Regions from separate parts of the Hypericibacter sp. genome, predicted to be linked through region 3. Evidence: predicted binding sites of a transcription regulator. Region 3 holds the regulator's gene; each other region holds the start of a gene.
The links. The regulator LexA, encoded in region 3, represses DNA repair genes until DNA is damaged. The targets are predictions, from matches to a motif close to ATGTTCTANTTTGGTTC.
Positions count from the first base shown of each region.

Region 1: the regulator LexA is predicted to act here: its motif matches at 3,852-3,868, upstream of ACREE8_RS07105 (DUF763 domain-containing protein).
Region 2: the regulator LexA is predicted to act here: its motif matches at 3,229-3,245, upstream of ACREE8_RS03025 (PA0069 family radical SAM protein).

Region 1 covers NZ_JBOHKS010000095.1:9,898-15,221, forward strand. The annotation lists gene ACREE8_RS07085 (tetratricopeptide repeat protein) at 1-94, opposite strand, end outside; gene ACREE8_RS07090 (prolyl-tRNA synthetase associated domain-containing protein) at 234-755, opposite strand; tRNA gene ACREE8_RS07095 (tRNA-Gly) at 1,033-1,107, shown strand; gene ACREE8_RS07100 (threonine synthase) at 1,288-2,553, shown strand; gene ACREE8_RS07105 (DUF763 domain-containing protein) at 2,574-3,836, opposite strand; partial or broken gene ACREE8_RS07110 (cadherin-like domain-containing protein) at 4,212-5,324, shown strand, end outside.
Region 2 covers NZ_JBOHKS010000041.1:925-6,248, forward strand. The annotation lists gene ACREE8_RS03015 (hypothetical protein) at 1-115, opposite strand, end outside; gene ybaL (YbaL family putative K(+) efflux transporter) at 228-1,931, opposite strand; gene ACREE8_RS03025 (PA0069 family radical SAM protein) at 2,074-3,204, opposite strand; gene ACREE8_RS03030 (ArsR/SmtB family transcription factor) at 3,313-3,693, shown strand; gene ACREE8_RS03035 (SRPBCC family protein) at 3,686-4,240, shown strand; gene moaB (molybdenum cofactor biosynthesis protein B) at 4,288-4,833, opposite strand; gene ACREE8_RS03045 (lytic transglycosylase domain-containing protein) at 4,820-5,324, opposite strand, start outside.
Region 3 covers NZ_JBOHKS010000300.1:9,327-14,650, reverse strand. The annotation lists gene ACREE8_RS24425 (hydrogenase 4 subunit F) at 1-527, shown strand, start outside; gene ACREE8_RS24420 (hydrogenase expression protein HypE) at 543-2,063, shown strand; gene ACREE8_RS24415 (NADH-quinone oxidoreductase subunit B family protein) at 2,074-2,595, shown strand; gene lexA (transcriptional repressor LexA) at 2,630-3,337, opposite strand; gene ACREE8_RS24405 (molybdopterin molybdotransferase MoeA) at 3,506-4,717, opposite strand; gene moaC (cyclic pyranopterin monophosphate synthase MoaC) at 4,714-5,220, opposite strand; gene trpC (indole-3-glycerol phosphate synthase TrpC) at 5,232-5,324, opposite strand, start outside.

The DNA.
Region 1 (5,324 bases), on a different contig from region 3:
CCACCATGAAGTCCTGATCGCTGCTGTCCTTGACCGGGGCCGCGGCGCCATTGGCGTGAGCCGGCGCGTTACCCTGGCCGATAAGCGTCTCCATGATCGATCTTCCTATGGTTCCGAATTTGCAAAGATAAATGGCGTTTTGCGGAGCGTCTGGCAACCCCGCCCGGCAATATCCCGGACCTTAACCCTGTTGTCGGCAAGGCGAAGCTCGCCGGCGAGGGCCGCCGCCCTTCTCACAGGTCGAGGAAGATCGGCTTATGCCCGCAAGCCTCGATGAACTTGAGCAGGCCGGCCGGCGCCAGCGACAGGGTCATGTCGTTGGTCAACGGGTGGCAATGGAGCGGGTCCATCGACAGTAGAGCCCGGTCCAGCACCGGCTGGACCATGCGGGCCTTGTCGTTGATGAGGGCGAGCGGCGTCACCGAGCCCGGCAGCACGCCCAGATAGGTCATCAGCCGGTCCGGGCTGCCGAAGGAGAGCTTGTCGCCTCCGATCTTGGGCGCCAGCGCCTTCAGATCCATGCGACGGGTCTCCTCGACCACCACCAGCCACATCTGGTCGCCCTTCTTGTTGCGCAGGAACAGGTTCTTGATATGGCCGCCGGCCAGGTCGCCGCGCAGCGCCTGGGATTCCTCGACGGTGAAGACCGGCGCATGGCGATGGACCTCGGTCTCGATGCCGAGATCGGCGAGGCGCTGGATCACGGCTTCCGGGCTGGTCGGCAGGGCGGCGGCAGGGGCGGTGGCGTCCGACATGGCTAGGTTCGGTCTTGAGTTGTTATGGAGGTCGTTCGGGGCGCCAGTCTTAGGGGGCGCCGGCACCATCGGCAACCCCGCCGGCCTCCAAAACCGCCGGGCGTCCGTCACGGAGCTTCAAAAAGCCGCGGATTCCTGCGGCTTCGAGACAAGCGGTCGCATCTTAAGCCGCTGGCAACCGCAGGCTTGCAATGCTGACTCCGGTCGCTATTATCTGGCGCCCTTGACGGGGGCGGTCTTTAAGACAAGGCCGACGCTGTCGAGTACCCAAACGGATGCGGGCGTAGCTCAGGGGTAGAGCACAACCTTGCCAAGGTTGGGGTCGAGGGTTCGAATCCCTTCGCCCGCTCCAGTTTCTCGAAAAACCGTCGTGATCCAGCCAATGCCCCTCCGGGGCATTTTCTGTTTCCAGGGCCTGTTTCCGGCGCCCGGCAGGACATCATTGGCGCCCGCGCGCGAGCCCTTGTCTTGCGGCTGCAGACCGCTGATCGTTGCGCCCCGCCATCCGAACTCATCACCTCAAGGGCGTTCAATGACATCCGTTTCCCCCGAAGCCGAACCGCGGCCGACCTTCGTCACCCATTTGGAATGCTCGATGACGGGCGAGCGCTATGAAGCCGACCGGCTGCATGGGCTGTCCAAAGCGGGCAAGCCGTTGTTGGTGCGCTACGATTTGGCGGCCCTCGCCAAGGCCGTCTCGAAGAAGGCGCTGGCGGAACGGACGGGCGGATTCTGGCGCTATCGCGAGTTCCTGCCGGTGCGTCACGCGAAGAATGTCGTCGAGCTGGGCGAGGTGATGACGCCGTTGATCCCGCTGCCGCGCCTGGCGCGCGCGTTGGGTGCGGGCGCCGACAGGATCATCGTCAAGGATGAAGGCCGCTTGCCGACGGGATCTTTCAAGGCGCGCGGGCTGGCGCTCGCGGTCGCCATGGCGAAGGAGCTCGGGCTCCAGCATCTCGCCATGCCGACCAATGGCAATGCCGGCGCCGCAATGGCGGCCTATGCCTCGCGTGCCGGCATGCGCAGCACGGTCTTCTGTCCCGCCGATACGCCGGACGTCAATGTGCGGGAGATCGCCCTGCAAGGGGCGACGGTCTATCGCGTCAACGGCCTGATCAACGATTGCGGCAAGATCGTCGCCAGCGGCAAGGAGGCCGTCGGCTGGTTCGACCTCTCGACCCTGAAGGAGCCCTATCGGATCGAGGGCAAGAAGACCATGGGGCTGGAGCTGGCGGAGCAAATGGGTTGGGAACTGCCCGATGCGATCTTCTATCCGACCGGCGGTGGCACCGGCCTGATCGGCATGTGGAAGGCCTTCGAGGAGCTCGAGGCCATCGGCTGGATCGGCGCCAAGCGGCCCAAGATGATCGCGGTCCAGGCCACGGGCTGCGCGCCCATCGTGAAGGCTTATCAGGAAGGCAGCGAGCATGCCGAGCTGTGGCCGAACGCGCATACGGTCGCGGCCGGCATTCGCGTGCCCGTCGCGATCGGCGATTTCCTCATCCTGCGCGCGGTGCGGGAGAGCGGCGGATTTGCGATCGCGGTCGATGACGACGCGATCGTCGCGGCGCAAGAGACCGTCGCGAAAGAGGAGGGGCTGCTGCTCTGCCCCGAGGGTGCTGCCACCTTCGCGGCCTATCAACAGGCTTTGAAGGACGGACGCGTCGGTCCGCAGGATCGCTGCCTGCTCTTCAATTGCGCGACGGGACTCAAATATCCCATGCCGCCCGCCGAGCTCGCGATCGATCGCCATCAGCCGATCGACTATGCCGCGATCGCGCGCGCGAAGGCGCCGTAGCAGAGCGTCGCCGCCGCCGACTAGGATTCCGATTGGACGGCGGGCATGGGTGCCGGCTCCCAGCCGAAGACGCTGCGCCCGCCATACTCATGCGAGCGTCGGCGTTCCTCGCCGATGAAGGCCGGCAGCGACGGGCCCGTCGCCGTTCGCTCCAGCCGGCGCGTCTGTTCGTCCAGCCGGTGGATCGCATCGAGCCGCTCGTCATTGCCGAGCTTCGCCTTCTCGACGGCGGATTTGAGGATGGCGATGGTCTGGTCATAGACCTTGAGCGGCACCGGATAGGGATGCCGGTCCTTGCCGCCATGCGCCAGCGAGAAGCGCGCCGGATCGGCGAACCGGCAGGGCGCGCCATGGATGATCTCGGCCGCCATGGCGAGCGAATGAACCGTTCGGGCACCGACGCCCGGCACCAGCAACAGCTCGCTGAAATCGGCGGGCGCGGAATCGGCCGCGGCGGCGAGCGCGCCATGCAGGCGGCGCATCATGACATCCTTCGGTCGCACGTCGTGATGCGCCGGCATGACGAGATGCGGCAGGAACGGGGCTTCGGGCGGCGCTGCCGCCGGCGATGATTGGCCCCGCCATGCCGCGACCTCGCCGACGATGCGATCGGGGCCCAGATCGCGCAGCAGATCGATCTGGCTCTGGCGCGAGGCGGCGGCTCGCCGGTCGGTGAGATTGACGATCTCGCCCAGGTTCTCGCCGTCGATCGCCTGGTGCGGCGCCTCGACGAAGCTCTTCAGATCCTCCGACAGCCAGTGATAGCGGCGCGCATAGCGCGTCTCGCCATTCATGCCCTGCTGCACCACGACCCATTTGCCGTTCTCGGCGAGGATGAAGCCATGGAGATAGAGGTCGAAGCCGTCCTGCAGTGCGGCACTGTCGACCTTGGCGACCAGCCGGCTCGCCTTGGCGAGGGCCGTTCCGTCGAGGCCGGTGCGCTCGCCGATGGCGACGAGCTCATGCGGCGTCTGCCGCGAATGGCTCCCCCGTCCGCCGCAGACATGGAGGCCCAGCTCGCCTGACAGGGGTGCCAGCCCGCGTTTCAGCGCGCCGATGACGCTGGTGGTGATGCCGGAGGAATGCCAGTCCATGCCCATGACGGCGCCGAAGGACTGGAACCAGAACGGATGGGACAGGCGGCGCAGGAACTCGTCGCGGCCGTAATGATGGACGATCGCCTGGGTGACGACCGCGCCCATCCGCGTCATGCGCCGGCCCAGCCAGGCAGGTACCCGGCCATGATGCAGAGGCAGATCGGCGCTTCCCGATCGTCGCGTCACGGCGCCCATTCTCCAGAACAAAAACGGAACATATAGGCCGAACCCATGGCGTGCAATGTCATTATTTGGCCGATAGCGGGGGTGGCCCTCTCTGGGAAACGAAGGGTCTCTTGCGGCATTCGCCCGCGCGGCTCCGGGGGCGACGTCGGTCCTGGGTTTCTGGCCTTCGAAAATCGCCAGCAATGCTGACCTGGATTTCGGCAAATCGCTCCGCGATTTCCAGGTCGGGATCGTTCCGCTCTCACCCCTACTTTTCATTGTCGCTTCATGCATTTGCCTCAAAATTTTCCAATCGAAACTTGGTGCTTTTCCAGGACGGACCCGCGCCAGTGAATCCGCGCATTTCTCATCGCAACCGCCCGGTGTGATCGGCCCATGTTGGCCATCCGCATGGCGCGCCTTTTTTCAATCGATCCCCTGGCGGCAGCTGCGCCGGTTCAGATCGAATGGGTGCGCCTCGATGACATCATGCCCGGCGACACCGCGCCGCCGCCGCCGCATGTCGTCACGATCGATCCTCCCGAGCCCGGTCAGTCGATCGGGATCGATGTCGACGTGGACACTGCGATCCAGTTCGCCTTCGATCTCGGTGCTGCGCATGTCGAGTGGGTCGATCACTCGATCCGCCTGGATCTGCCGAACAGCGGCGTCATCACGCTCTTCGGCGAGCGGATCGAGCCGTCGCTCGCTGACGGCCTGGGCGATATCGAGGCGATCCTCGGGAGCCTCTCCTCCCCCGCGAACGGATCGCCAACCCCTTCGCAGGGCCATTTTTTCCGTCACGGGCTGGAGGATGGCGGTTCGATCGATCCTGTCGGTGCGCTGCAGGACACCGAGATCGCGCCGCCGCTCCTGCTGAGCCCGCTTTCGGGAACATCGCTCACCTACCGCGAAATCGACGAGCCGCCGGCGTTTCTCGACCATGACTCGCGACATGACGCGACGACGCCCGGCGATCCGCTGGTCGGGGTGAACGACGCTTTCACGCTGACCGAGGACGGCGCGCTGAACCTGGCGGCACCCGGTGTGCTGGGGAACGACACGGGAAGCACCAGTCATGGAGCGGTCGCAACACTCCTGAGCGGCCCGGCGCATGGCCTGCTGACGCTCAACGGCGATGGCAGCTTCAGCTATACGCCGGACGCCGACTTCAACGGCACCGACAGTTACAGCTACAAACTGACCGGCGGCGGGAAGACGGACACGGCCACAGTATCGCTGACCGTGAACGCGGTCGCCGACATCGCAGCCGACAGCACGACCACGCATGAAGAGACGTCGGTCACCACGGCGGTCCTGGCGAACGACAGCTTCGAAGATCCGGCGCACCAGCTCAGCTCGTTCACGCAAGGCGCCCATGGTGCGGTGACGCGGGACGATAACGGCACGGCCCTCGATCGCAGCGACGACAAGCTGGTCTATACGCCGAACACCGACTTCTATGGCAGCGACAGCTACAGCTACACGGTGACCAGCGGCGGTATGACG
Region 2 (5,324 bases), on a different contig from region 3:
CGACGCCATGGCCGCTCAGACCGAAGTCCCCGAAAGTCACAATCAAGATGAGCGCGACGACAACGAGGGTGAGCACGCCGGCGCAGATGGCGACATAGGTGCGAAGCCAGGCCATCGAGGTCTCCTCGCGCGGCTGCGCGACATCAAACCGGCGACCTCAACCGCGATGCTGCGCGCCTCGTGGCGGGTCGATCGGTCTTATGGGCGCTGGCTGCCGCGCGCGTCTATCACATGACCACCGTAATCGCCGGCTCCGCTGCTGCCGCCGAGGTCCGCGACGGCAGCGCCTCTTCCAGCATGCCCTCCGCGATCTCGCGCTCGCCCATGATGATCAGGCTGGCGCCATGCTTGGTCAGATGCTCGACCTCGGCGTCGGAATGGGCGCGGGCGATGATCTTCAAGGCCGGATTGGCGGCACGCGCCTGGGCCACGATCTGGCCCGCCTCGAAGGCCTGCGGGATCGCAACGAAGAGGACGCGTGCCTGTCCCGGATTGGCGGCCTTCAGCACCTCGGGGTTCGAGGCATTGCCCATGATGGTCTCGCCGCCGTCGCGCCGCGCCGCCTCGGCCAGTTGCGGGATCTCCTCGATCACCAGGAAGGGCCAATGGGCGGCGCCGAGCCCGGCACCCACCAGGCTGCCGACGCGGCCATAGCCGATCAGGATCGCATGGTCGGTGAGTGCGGTCATGGGAATGCTCTCGCGCATCGCGCTGCCGGTCTCGGCATCCTTTTCGCGATGCGGGGCGAGGCGGTCCAGCACGGCGAAGGCCAGCGGGTTGAGCAGGATCGAGATGATGGCGCCCGCCAGGATCAGGTCGCGGCCTTCTTCGGGCAGGAGGCCGAGGGAGACGCCGAGCCCCGCCAGGATGAAGGAGAACTCGCCGATCTGCGCCAGGCTCGCGGAGATGGTGAGGGCGGTCGAGGTCGGATGGCGGAACAGCTTGACGATGAGGAAGGCCGCGGTCGATTTGCCGAACATGATGATGGCGACGACGGCGGCCAACGTGAGCGGCGCGTCCAGCACGATCGAGGGATTGAAGAGCATGCCGACCGAGACGAAGAACAGCACCGCGAAGGCGTCGCGCAAGGGGAGCGTTTCCTGCGTCGCCTGCTTGCTGAGCTCGGACTCGCTGAGGATCATGCCGGCGAAGAAGGCGCCGAGTGCGAAGGAGACGCCGAAGAGGATGGCCGCGCCATAGGCGACGCCCAAGGCCAGCGCCAAGACCGCAAGGCGGAACAGCTCGCGCGAGCCGGTATGGGCGATGTAATGCAGCAGCCAGGGAATGACGCGCCGGCCGACGATCAGCATGATGGCGATGAAGGCCGCGACCTTGCCGATGGTGATGCCCAGGATCTTCAGCAGCTCAAGGCCACTCGCGGCACCGCCCTCGGTGCTGTTGCCGCCCATGGCCTCGGCCAGCGCCGGCAGCAGCACCAGGGTCACCACCATCGCCAGATCCTCGACGATCAGCCAGCCGACGGCGATCTTGCCGCGCTCGGTCTCGAGCAGGCGGCGCTCCTGCATGGCGCGCAGCAGCACCACGGTGCTGGCGACCGAGAGCGCCAGGCCGAAGACGAAGCCTTCGGCCCAGGGCCAGCCTAGCGCGTAAGCCAGCGCCACGCCCATCAGGGTCGCGACCGCGATCTGCACGATGGCGCCCGGGATCGCGATGCCCTTCACCGACAGCAGATCCTTGAGCGAGAAATGCAGGCCGACGCCGAACATCAGCAGGATCACGCCGATCTCGGCCAGCTCGTTGGCGAGCCCCTGGTCGGCGACATAGCCGGGCGTGAAGGGCCCGACCACCACGCCCGCCAGCAGATAGCCCACCAGGGGCGAGATCCGCAGGCGATGGGCCAGCGTGCCGAAGATGAGAGCCAGCACCAGGCCGACGACGATGGTGGCGATGAGGGGCGTGTGGTGGGGCATCGGGCTCGCGATCGGGTCCGAGGGAAGGGATCCCGATTGTCCGCAATCGGAGCCACCGGCCGCAACCCGCAATCGGCGGGTTGCCGGCCTCCTTCATGCCGCAATTCTGAGATTTCCCGGCTGCGACCGGAGGCGGGTCCGGTCAGAACAGCTCGAACTGCGGGCGCTCGCCCTTCGGCACCGCGAAGAGATCGCTGCGCAGGCCGATGGCGCCGCCGCCGCGCTTGGCGAGGCCGAGCTTGCGCATGGCGACGCGGTAGCGCTGGCGCAGCAGCTCGGCATAGGGACCGGTGCCGCGCATGCGCGTGCCGAACTTGGCCTGATAGAGATTGCCCTCGCGGGTGTCGCGCACCAGCGACAGCACATGCTCGGCGCGATCGGGCACATGCGCCTCGAGCCATTCGCGGAACAGATCCTTGATCTCGAGCGGCAGACGCAGCAGCACATAGCCGGCGCGGGTGGCACCCCGGGCCATGGCGGCGGCGAGGATCGCCTCCAGCTCGGGATCGTTGAGGGCCGGGATCATCGGCGCCGCCAGCACGCCGGTCGAGATGCCGGCCGCGGCAAGCGCCTCGATCGCCGCCAGCCGGCGCGGCGGTGTCGGCGCGCGCGGCTCGAGCTTGCGGGCGAGATCGGGATCGAGCGTCGTCACCGACACCGTCGCCTCGACCAGCCCGCGTTGCGCCATGCGCGAGAGGATGTCGAGGTCGCGCAGGATCAGCGCCGATTTGGTGACGATCGTCACTGGATGATTGAAGCGGTCCAGCACCTCGAGGATCTGGCGGGTGATGCCGAGCTCGCGCTCGATCGGCTGATAGGGGTCGGTGTTGGTGCCGAGCCCGATCGGCGCCGGCCGGTAGGAGGGCTTCGCCAGCTCGCGCGCCAGGATCGCCGCGGCGTCATGCTTGGCGAAGAGCTTGGTCTCGAAATCGAGACCCGGCGACAGGCCGAGATAGGCGTGGGTCGGCCGGGCGAAGCAATAGACACAGCCATGCTCGCAGCCCCGATAGGGGTTGATCGAGCGGTCGAAACCCAGGTCCGGAGACTCGTTCCAGGCGATGACGGTCTTGCTCTTGTCCGGCTGGACCGTCGTCCGGAGGGGGGCGGCCTCGGCCTCGTCGGCCTGGACCGAGCCCCAGCCGTCATCCTCCAGGGGCCGTTCCCCGGGCTCATAGCGCCCCGGCTTGTTGGAGACAGCGCCACGGCCTTTCCGGGCCTGAGGCGCCAGGATCGTCGGATCGGGGCCCTGAGGGGCATCGGGTTCATTGCGCATGAGGGGAGCCTAGCGGCGGCGTGAGAACAAATAAAGAACAAACAATCCACGGGAAATTGTTCAACTGATCAGTTGAACATTGGGCGGAGCCGCTCTAAACTCAACCTTATGGTTGAACAACAGACGGCTCCCCTGGATACCCTGTTCCGCGCCCTGGCCGATCCGACCCGTCGCGCGATGCTTCGCAGCCTGTCCGAAGGCGAGCACAGCGTCGGCGAGCTGGCGGCGCCCTTCCGCATGTCGTTCGCGGCCGCTTCCAAGCATGTGAAGGTGCTGGAGCATGCGGGGCTGGTGCGACGCACCGTGAAGGGCCGCTCGCATCTCTGCCGGCTCGATCCCCAGCCCTTGGCCGCGGCCGACGAGTGGCTGCGTTTCTACGAGCAATTCTGGCGCAACAGCCTCGACGCCCTGGCCGAGGCCCTCAGCCAGCCCGATCTCGATTCCAAACGCGATCCCGATCCCAAGAACCCAGGAGGCAAGAATGAATGACCATGGCGTCGTCACCGGCAAAGAGACGATCCGCTTCGAGCGGCTGTTGCCGGGACCGATCGAGCGCATCTGGGCCTATCTGACGGAATCGGAGAAACGCGGCAAATGGCTGGCGAGCGGTCCGATGGAACTCAAGGCCGGCGGCAAGGCGGAATTCCGCTTCGACCACGCCTCGCTTTCGCCGACCAAGGAACCGACGCCCGAGCGCTACAAGTCGAAGGCGGGCGGGGTGACGCTGGAGATTCGTGTGCTGCGCTGCGACCCGCCGCGGCTGCTGGCCATGACCTGGATGGGCACGATCAAGGAGGGCGGCCCGAAGGAGGATTCGGAAGTCACCTTCGAGCTTGAGCCCAAGGGCGACAAGGTCCGCCTCGTCGTCACCCATAGCCGCCTCAAGGACCGCGCGCTGCTGCTCGGCGTCGCCGGCGGCTGGCACACGCATCTCGCCATCCTGACGGACAATCTCGAGGGCCGCGTGCCGAGGCCGTTCTGGTCGACCCACGAGAAGCACAATCGGGATTACGAGGAGCGGCTGAAGGATTTGTGAGTCTTTTGTCTCCTCCCCCGCGAAGCGGGGGAAGGGGCTACATCTCGCTATCCCGCCTGCTTCAGATGCTCCTGCAGCCGAGGCATGAGCTCGGTCAGGTTGCAGGGGCGGAAGCGGTTGTCGAGCTGGTGCTTGAGGATCTCGTCCCAACCGTCGCGACAGGCGCTGGGCGATCCGGGCAGTGCAAAGAGATAGGTGCCACCGGCGACGCCGCCGACGGCGCGCGACTGGATGGTCGAGGTGCCGACCTTCTGGAAGCTGATCCAGCGGAAGAGCTCGCCGAACCCGTCGATCTTCTTCTCGAACACCTGCTCGAAGGCTTCGGGCGTAACGTCGCGGCCGGTGACGCCGGTGCCGCCGCTCGAGATCACCACATCGACCTCGGGATCGGCGATCCAGTGCTTGAGCTGGCCCGTGATCAGCGCGATCTCGTCCTTCACGATCTCGCGGCGCACGACCTTGTGGCCGTCGCGCGTGATCATGTCGTTCAGGGCTTGTCCGGAGGTGTCGTTCGCCAGCGTGCGGCTGTCGGATATCGTCAGGATGGCGATGTTGACCGGGAGGAAGGGTCTCGTTTCGTCAATTCGAGGCATTGCTGGCCGCCGCCACGGCCTCATCGTCTTGCGGGCGATATTGGGGCCAGCCGCCGGCCGCGAGCGCATCGAGCGTCGGCGCGTCCTGGCCCAGCCGTTGCTCGTAAATCCACATGCTCGCCAGCACCCGCTCGGCGAAGTCACGCGTCTCGCGCGCCGGCATGCTTTCCAGGAACAGCAGCGGGTCGTCGTCATAGGCGAGCTTGTCGCGCCATTTGGCGAGATTGCCCGGACCCGCATTGTAGGCCGCCGCCATCAGCAGCAGATCGCCATTCACGTTGGAGTCTTCAAGCAGGTACTGCACATATTCCTGGCCGAGCGCCATGTTGGTCTCGGGGTCGCTCCAGTCGGGCTTGGCGTTGCCCAGCGTGGGCGCCAGACGGTCGGCGGTATATTTCACGGTGCGCGGCATGAGCTGCATCAGGCCGAGCGCGCCCATCGGGCTCTTGGCGTCGGGGTTGAAGCCCGATTCCGTGCGGGCCAGCGCGAAG
Region 3 (5,324 bases):
CTTCGATCGAGCATATGGGCATCATCGCCTTCGCCTTCGGGATGGGCGGGCCGCTCGCCAACTTCGCCGGGCTCCTGCATATGACCATGCACAGCCTCACCAAATCGGCGATCTTCTTCGCCGTCGGCCATATCGCCCAGGTCAAGGGCACGCAGAAGATCGCCGATATTCGCGGGCTCACGGAGAGCCACCCGGTGCTCGGCTGGGGGTTGGTGCTCGGCGTGGTGGCCATCGCCGGCATGCCGCCGCTCGGCATCTTCATGAGCGAGTTCCTGGTGGTGAGCTCGACCTTCGCCCGCGAGCCGCTGCTCGCCATACCGCTGGTCCTGGGACTGCTGGTCGCCTTCGGCGCCCTGTTCCTCCGGCTGGGTGGCATCGCCTTCGGCCCGCCGGCCGGCAGCCTCGCGCCGGTTCAGGCATCCTATGTTCCCATGTTCGCGCATCTGACCCTGGTCTGCATCGCCGGCGTCTATCTGCCGGCCCCGCTGGTCATCTGGTTCCAGCATGTCGCACATCTGCTGGGATAGAGAGGCGGGACCGCCATGCCGACACTTGCCGAGCTGATGCAACGCTGCCGCGCCGTGCCGGGCTCTCGTCCCTGGCCGCGCGCTAGCGTCGATGCGGAGCTTTGGCAGACCGCCGGGCAGCTGCTCGCCGAAGGGCATTGGACCTTGCTCAGCCTTTGGGCCGACAGCGGCACCGTCCATATGGCCTTGCTCGCGGAACCGCAGGCTGGCCCTGGAATCTTGAGTCTCGACTGCGCGAATGGAAAGTTTCCGTCGATCGGCAGGCTGCATCCACCGGCGGCGCGCCTCGAACGAACGATCCAGGATTTGCACGGGCTCGAAGCGGAAGGCGTGTCGGATTCGCGTCCCTGGCTGGATCACGGAAGCTGGGGCGTCCGCCATCCGCTCGGCGAATGGACCCCGTCTCCCACCGCTGCCATGCCCGGCTACAAATTTCTGGAGGCGGAGGGCGAGGGGCTTCATCAAATCGCCGTGGGCCCGGTCCATGCCGGCATCATCGAGCCGGGACATTTCCGCTTCACCGCGAATGGCGAGGCCGTCGTCCGGCTGGAGGAGCGGCTGGGCTACACCCACAAGGGCATCGACGGCCTCATGCGGGAGGCGGGCCTGGAGCAGGCCGTCAAGCTCGCGGGCCGGACGTCAGGCGACAGCACGGTGGCCTATGCCCTGGCCTTCTCGCGTGCGGTGGAAACGGCGTTGCAGATCGAGGTCCCCGCACGGGCCGTCTGGCTCCGGGCCCTGATGGCGGAGATGGAACGTCTCGCCAATCATTTCGGCGATATCGGCGCCATCTGCAACGATGCCTCCTTCGTCGTGATGCATGCGCAATGCGGGACCTTGCGCGAGCGCGTGCTGCGCGCGGCGGATGCCTGCTTCGGCCACCGTTTGATGAGAGACCGCATCCTGCCGGGCGGCGTCGCGGCCGATCTTGGCGAAGACGGGATCGCGTCCTTGCGCGGCCTGCTTCAGGAGGCGCACCGGCATTTCCCCACGCTGGTCAAACTCTACGACAACACCGCCTCGCTGCAGGATCGTACCGTCGGCACCGGCGTGCTGACGCCGGCGCTGGCGCGCCAGTTCGGCTGTGGCGGCTATGTCGGTCGGGCCTCGGGCCGAGACTTCGACGCCCGCCGCGCGTTCCCCTATGCGCCCTACGACCAGTTGCAATTCGACGTGCGGGTCGCGACCGAAGGCGATGTGAACGCCCGTGTCTGGATCCGGATCTGGGAAGTGGAGCAGAGCCTGGCGCTGATCGAGCAGATCCTCGACCGCTTGCCCGCGGGCCCGATCCGCATCGACTTCGACAAGGGCTCAGGCAACCCAAGCGAGGGCATGGCGATCGTCGAGGGGTTCCGGGGCGATATCCTCGTCTGGCTGCGCCTCGGCGCCGACGGCAAGGTCGCGCGCTGCCATATGCGCGATCCGTCCTGGTTCCAATGGCCGGTGCTGGAAGCCGCGATCGAGGGCAACATCGTCGCCGACTTTCCGCTCTGCAATAAGTCCTTCAACTGCTCCTATTCCGGCCACGACCTCTAGGGAGACCGGCATGCACAGGATCCTGTTCGACAACCTCGCGAAGGGCACGCTGACCGAGCCGCCGCCCGTGCCGGAGGAGAGCGCCCTGGCCGAGCTGGCGGCGGCTCTCGAACGCGACGCGCGGCGGAAGCTGGGGCGCAGCCTTTCCATCCGGCAGGTCGATGCGGGCTCCTGCAATGGCTGCGAGCTGGAGATCAACGCGCTCGGCAACCCGTTCTACGATCTCGAGCGCTTCGGCCTGCGCTTCGTGGCCTCGCCGCGGCATGCCGACGTGCTGCTGGTCACGGGACCCGTGACTCGGAACATGCAGATCGCCCTCGAACGCACCTACCGTGCCACGCCCGACCCGAAATGGGTCGTGGCGGCGGGCGATTGCGCGCTCGACGGCGGCATGTTCGCAGGCAGCTATGCCTGCCTGGGCGGCGTATCGGCCGCCATTCCGGTCGATCTTCATATCCGGGGCTGCCCGCCGAGCCCGCTGCAGCTTCTCAAAGGGCTGCTGGCGCTGCTCCAGGTGGACAAGGCTCGGTAGGGCCCGCGCTCCGTCGCGCGGACCCGACCGGCGGTCAGTAGCGGCGCAGCAGGCCGATCAGCCGGCCCTGAACGCGGACCCGATCGGGGCCGAAGATGCGCGTCTCATAGGCCGGGTTGGCGGGCTCGAGGGCGATCGAATCGCCCTTGCGGCGCAGCCGCTTCAATGTCGCCTCGTTATTGTCGACCAGGGCCACCACGATGGTGCCGTTGTCGGCATTGTCGACGCGCTCGATCACGACCGTGTCGCCATCGAGGATGCCGGCATTGATCATCGAATCGCCGTCGACCTCGAGGGCGTAATACTCACCCCGGCCCAAGAGGCCGGCCGGCACGTCGACGAAGCTGGAGCTGTCGCGCAGCGCCTCGATCGGGGTGCCGGCGGCGATCCGGCCATAGAGGGGCAGTTGGACCGCCTCGACATCGCGGGCGAGCGGTGCGCCGGGCAGGGCGCCCGCGAAATCGCCGCGGATGACCGTGGGCGCGAAACCGGTGGCCGTGGGCCGGGTGGAGGTGGTGATTCCAACCGCATCGGGCAGCTTCAAGACCTCGAGCGCGCGGGCGCGGTGGGGTAGGCGGCGGATGAAGCCGCGCTCTTCCAGGCCCGTGATCAGCCGATGGATGCCGGACTTGGATTTCAATCCCAGCGCTTCCTTCATTTCGTCGAACGAAGGCGAAACGCCCGCGTCGGTCAGGCGCTTATTGATGAAATGCAGGAGCTCGTTCTGCTTGCGCGTGAGCATTGATGGCTTTCCTCGCGGCCGGATGAACCGGCACCCCCAAGATATGGAACAAAACCTAAACGACGACACACGTTCTAGTTTGGTTCCCGGAAGGGGTCAAGGTTTTTCCACAGGCTGGGCAAGGCCAAGAGTCGCGGGTGTCGGCTGCACCGGCGAATCAGACTCGGCCTAGAGCCCCATCAAATCGCGATGGAATCGCAGAACCCGTACAGCTTCGCCGGCCTTGGCGGCCGGCGCATGGGGCGGGCGGATGACCAGCCCGTCGGCCTGGGCCAGGAAGGCCATCATGGCGCTGTCCTGGCGCTCCATCGCGGCCGCCACCAGGGCTCCCTGCGCGTTGCGGGTCAGGCGCGCCCTCAGATAGTCCTGCCGCTGATCATTGGCCTTGAGGTCGCTGCCCAGGATGGCGGTCTCGCTGTCATCCAGGACCTCGCGGCCCTCCATCACGGCGAAGGCCGGTTTGACGAAGAGGAGCGAACAGACCAGGGCCGAGACGGGATTGCCCGGGAGGCCCAGTACGGGCGTGCTGCCGAGCTGGCCAAACATGACAGGCTTGCCGGGCCGCATGGCGATCTTCCAGAAAGCGAGCTTCATGCCCTGGCCGGCGAGCGCTTCCTGGACCAGGTCGTGATCGCCAACCGAGGCGCCACCCGTGGTGATCAGGAGATCGGCGCCGGCCGCACCCGCCAGCATCTCGGCCAGTACGCCGGCATCGTCGCGCGCGATCCCGAGATCGACCGGATCGCCGCCGCAGGCCCGCACGAAGGCCGCCAGCGCCAGACCGTTGGAGCCGACGATTCCGGCGGGCCCGATCGGCTCGCCCGGCATGGACAGCTCGTCGCCGGTGCTGAGGATCGCGACCCGCGGGCGACGGCGCACCTTGAGCCAGGGCCGGTTGGCGGCGGCCGCGAGTCCGATGTCGCGCGCCGTCAGCCTTGCCCCGGCGCGGAAGAGGACGCGACCTTCCTCGAAATCCTGGCCTTTGGCGCGGATATGACGGCCCGGCTCGGCCGCGGCGGTCAGCTCGACGCTGTCGCCGTCGCGCTTGGCGTTCTCCTGGATGACGATGCTGTCGGCGCCATTGGGCAGGGGGCCACCGGTCAGGATCCGCACGGCCTCTCCAGGACCGACACGGCCCTCATAGTGACCGCCGGCCGGTGCGGTGCCGACAAGCTTGAGCCGCACCGGCACGGTCGCCGCGTCGGTGCTGCGGACCGCATAGCCATCCATCGCGGAGACGGCGAAGGGCGGATGGCTGACGCGTGCCGTCACATCCTCGGCGAGGACGCGACCCAGCGCATCGGCGAGGCCGACCTGCTCGGCAGGGAGCGGCCGGAAGGCCGCACAGATCTCGCGCTGGGCCTGCTCGACCGGGATCATCGCCCGCGCTCGTAGGTGCCGGATTTCCCGCCGCTCTTATGCTCGAGCCGGATATCGCCCAGCACCATGCCGCGATCGACGGCCTTGCACATGTCATAGACGGTGAGGGCCGCGATCGAGACCGCCGTCAACGCTTCCATTTCCACGCCGGTGGGGCCGGTGGTCTTGACTGTCGCGATGATATCGATCCGGCTCTGGCGCAGGTTCGGCTTCAGCACGACCGAGAGGGCGCTCAGCGCCAGCGGATGGCAGAGGGGGATGAGCTCGTGGGTGCGTTTCGCGCCCATGATGCCCGCGAGCTCAGCCACGGACAGCACGTCGCCCTTCTTCATCTGGCCGGCGCGGATGAGGCGCATCGTTTCCTTGGCGACCGTAACATGGCCCGAGGCCACGGCGACACGCTCGGTCGCGGGCTTGGCCGAGACATCGACCATATGGGCGCGGCCAGCCTCGTCGAAATGGGTGAGGCGTGCCGGTTTGGCCTTGCGCGACTTTCTTGCCATCGCCGCGTGACTCAGGCGGAGGGGCGGGCGACCGCGGCGCGCGACAGCAGATTCGCTGTGGCTCCCGCGACATCGGACTGGCGCATCAGGGATTCGCCGATCAG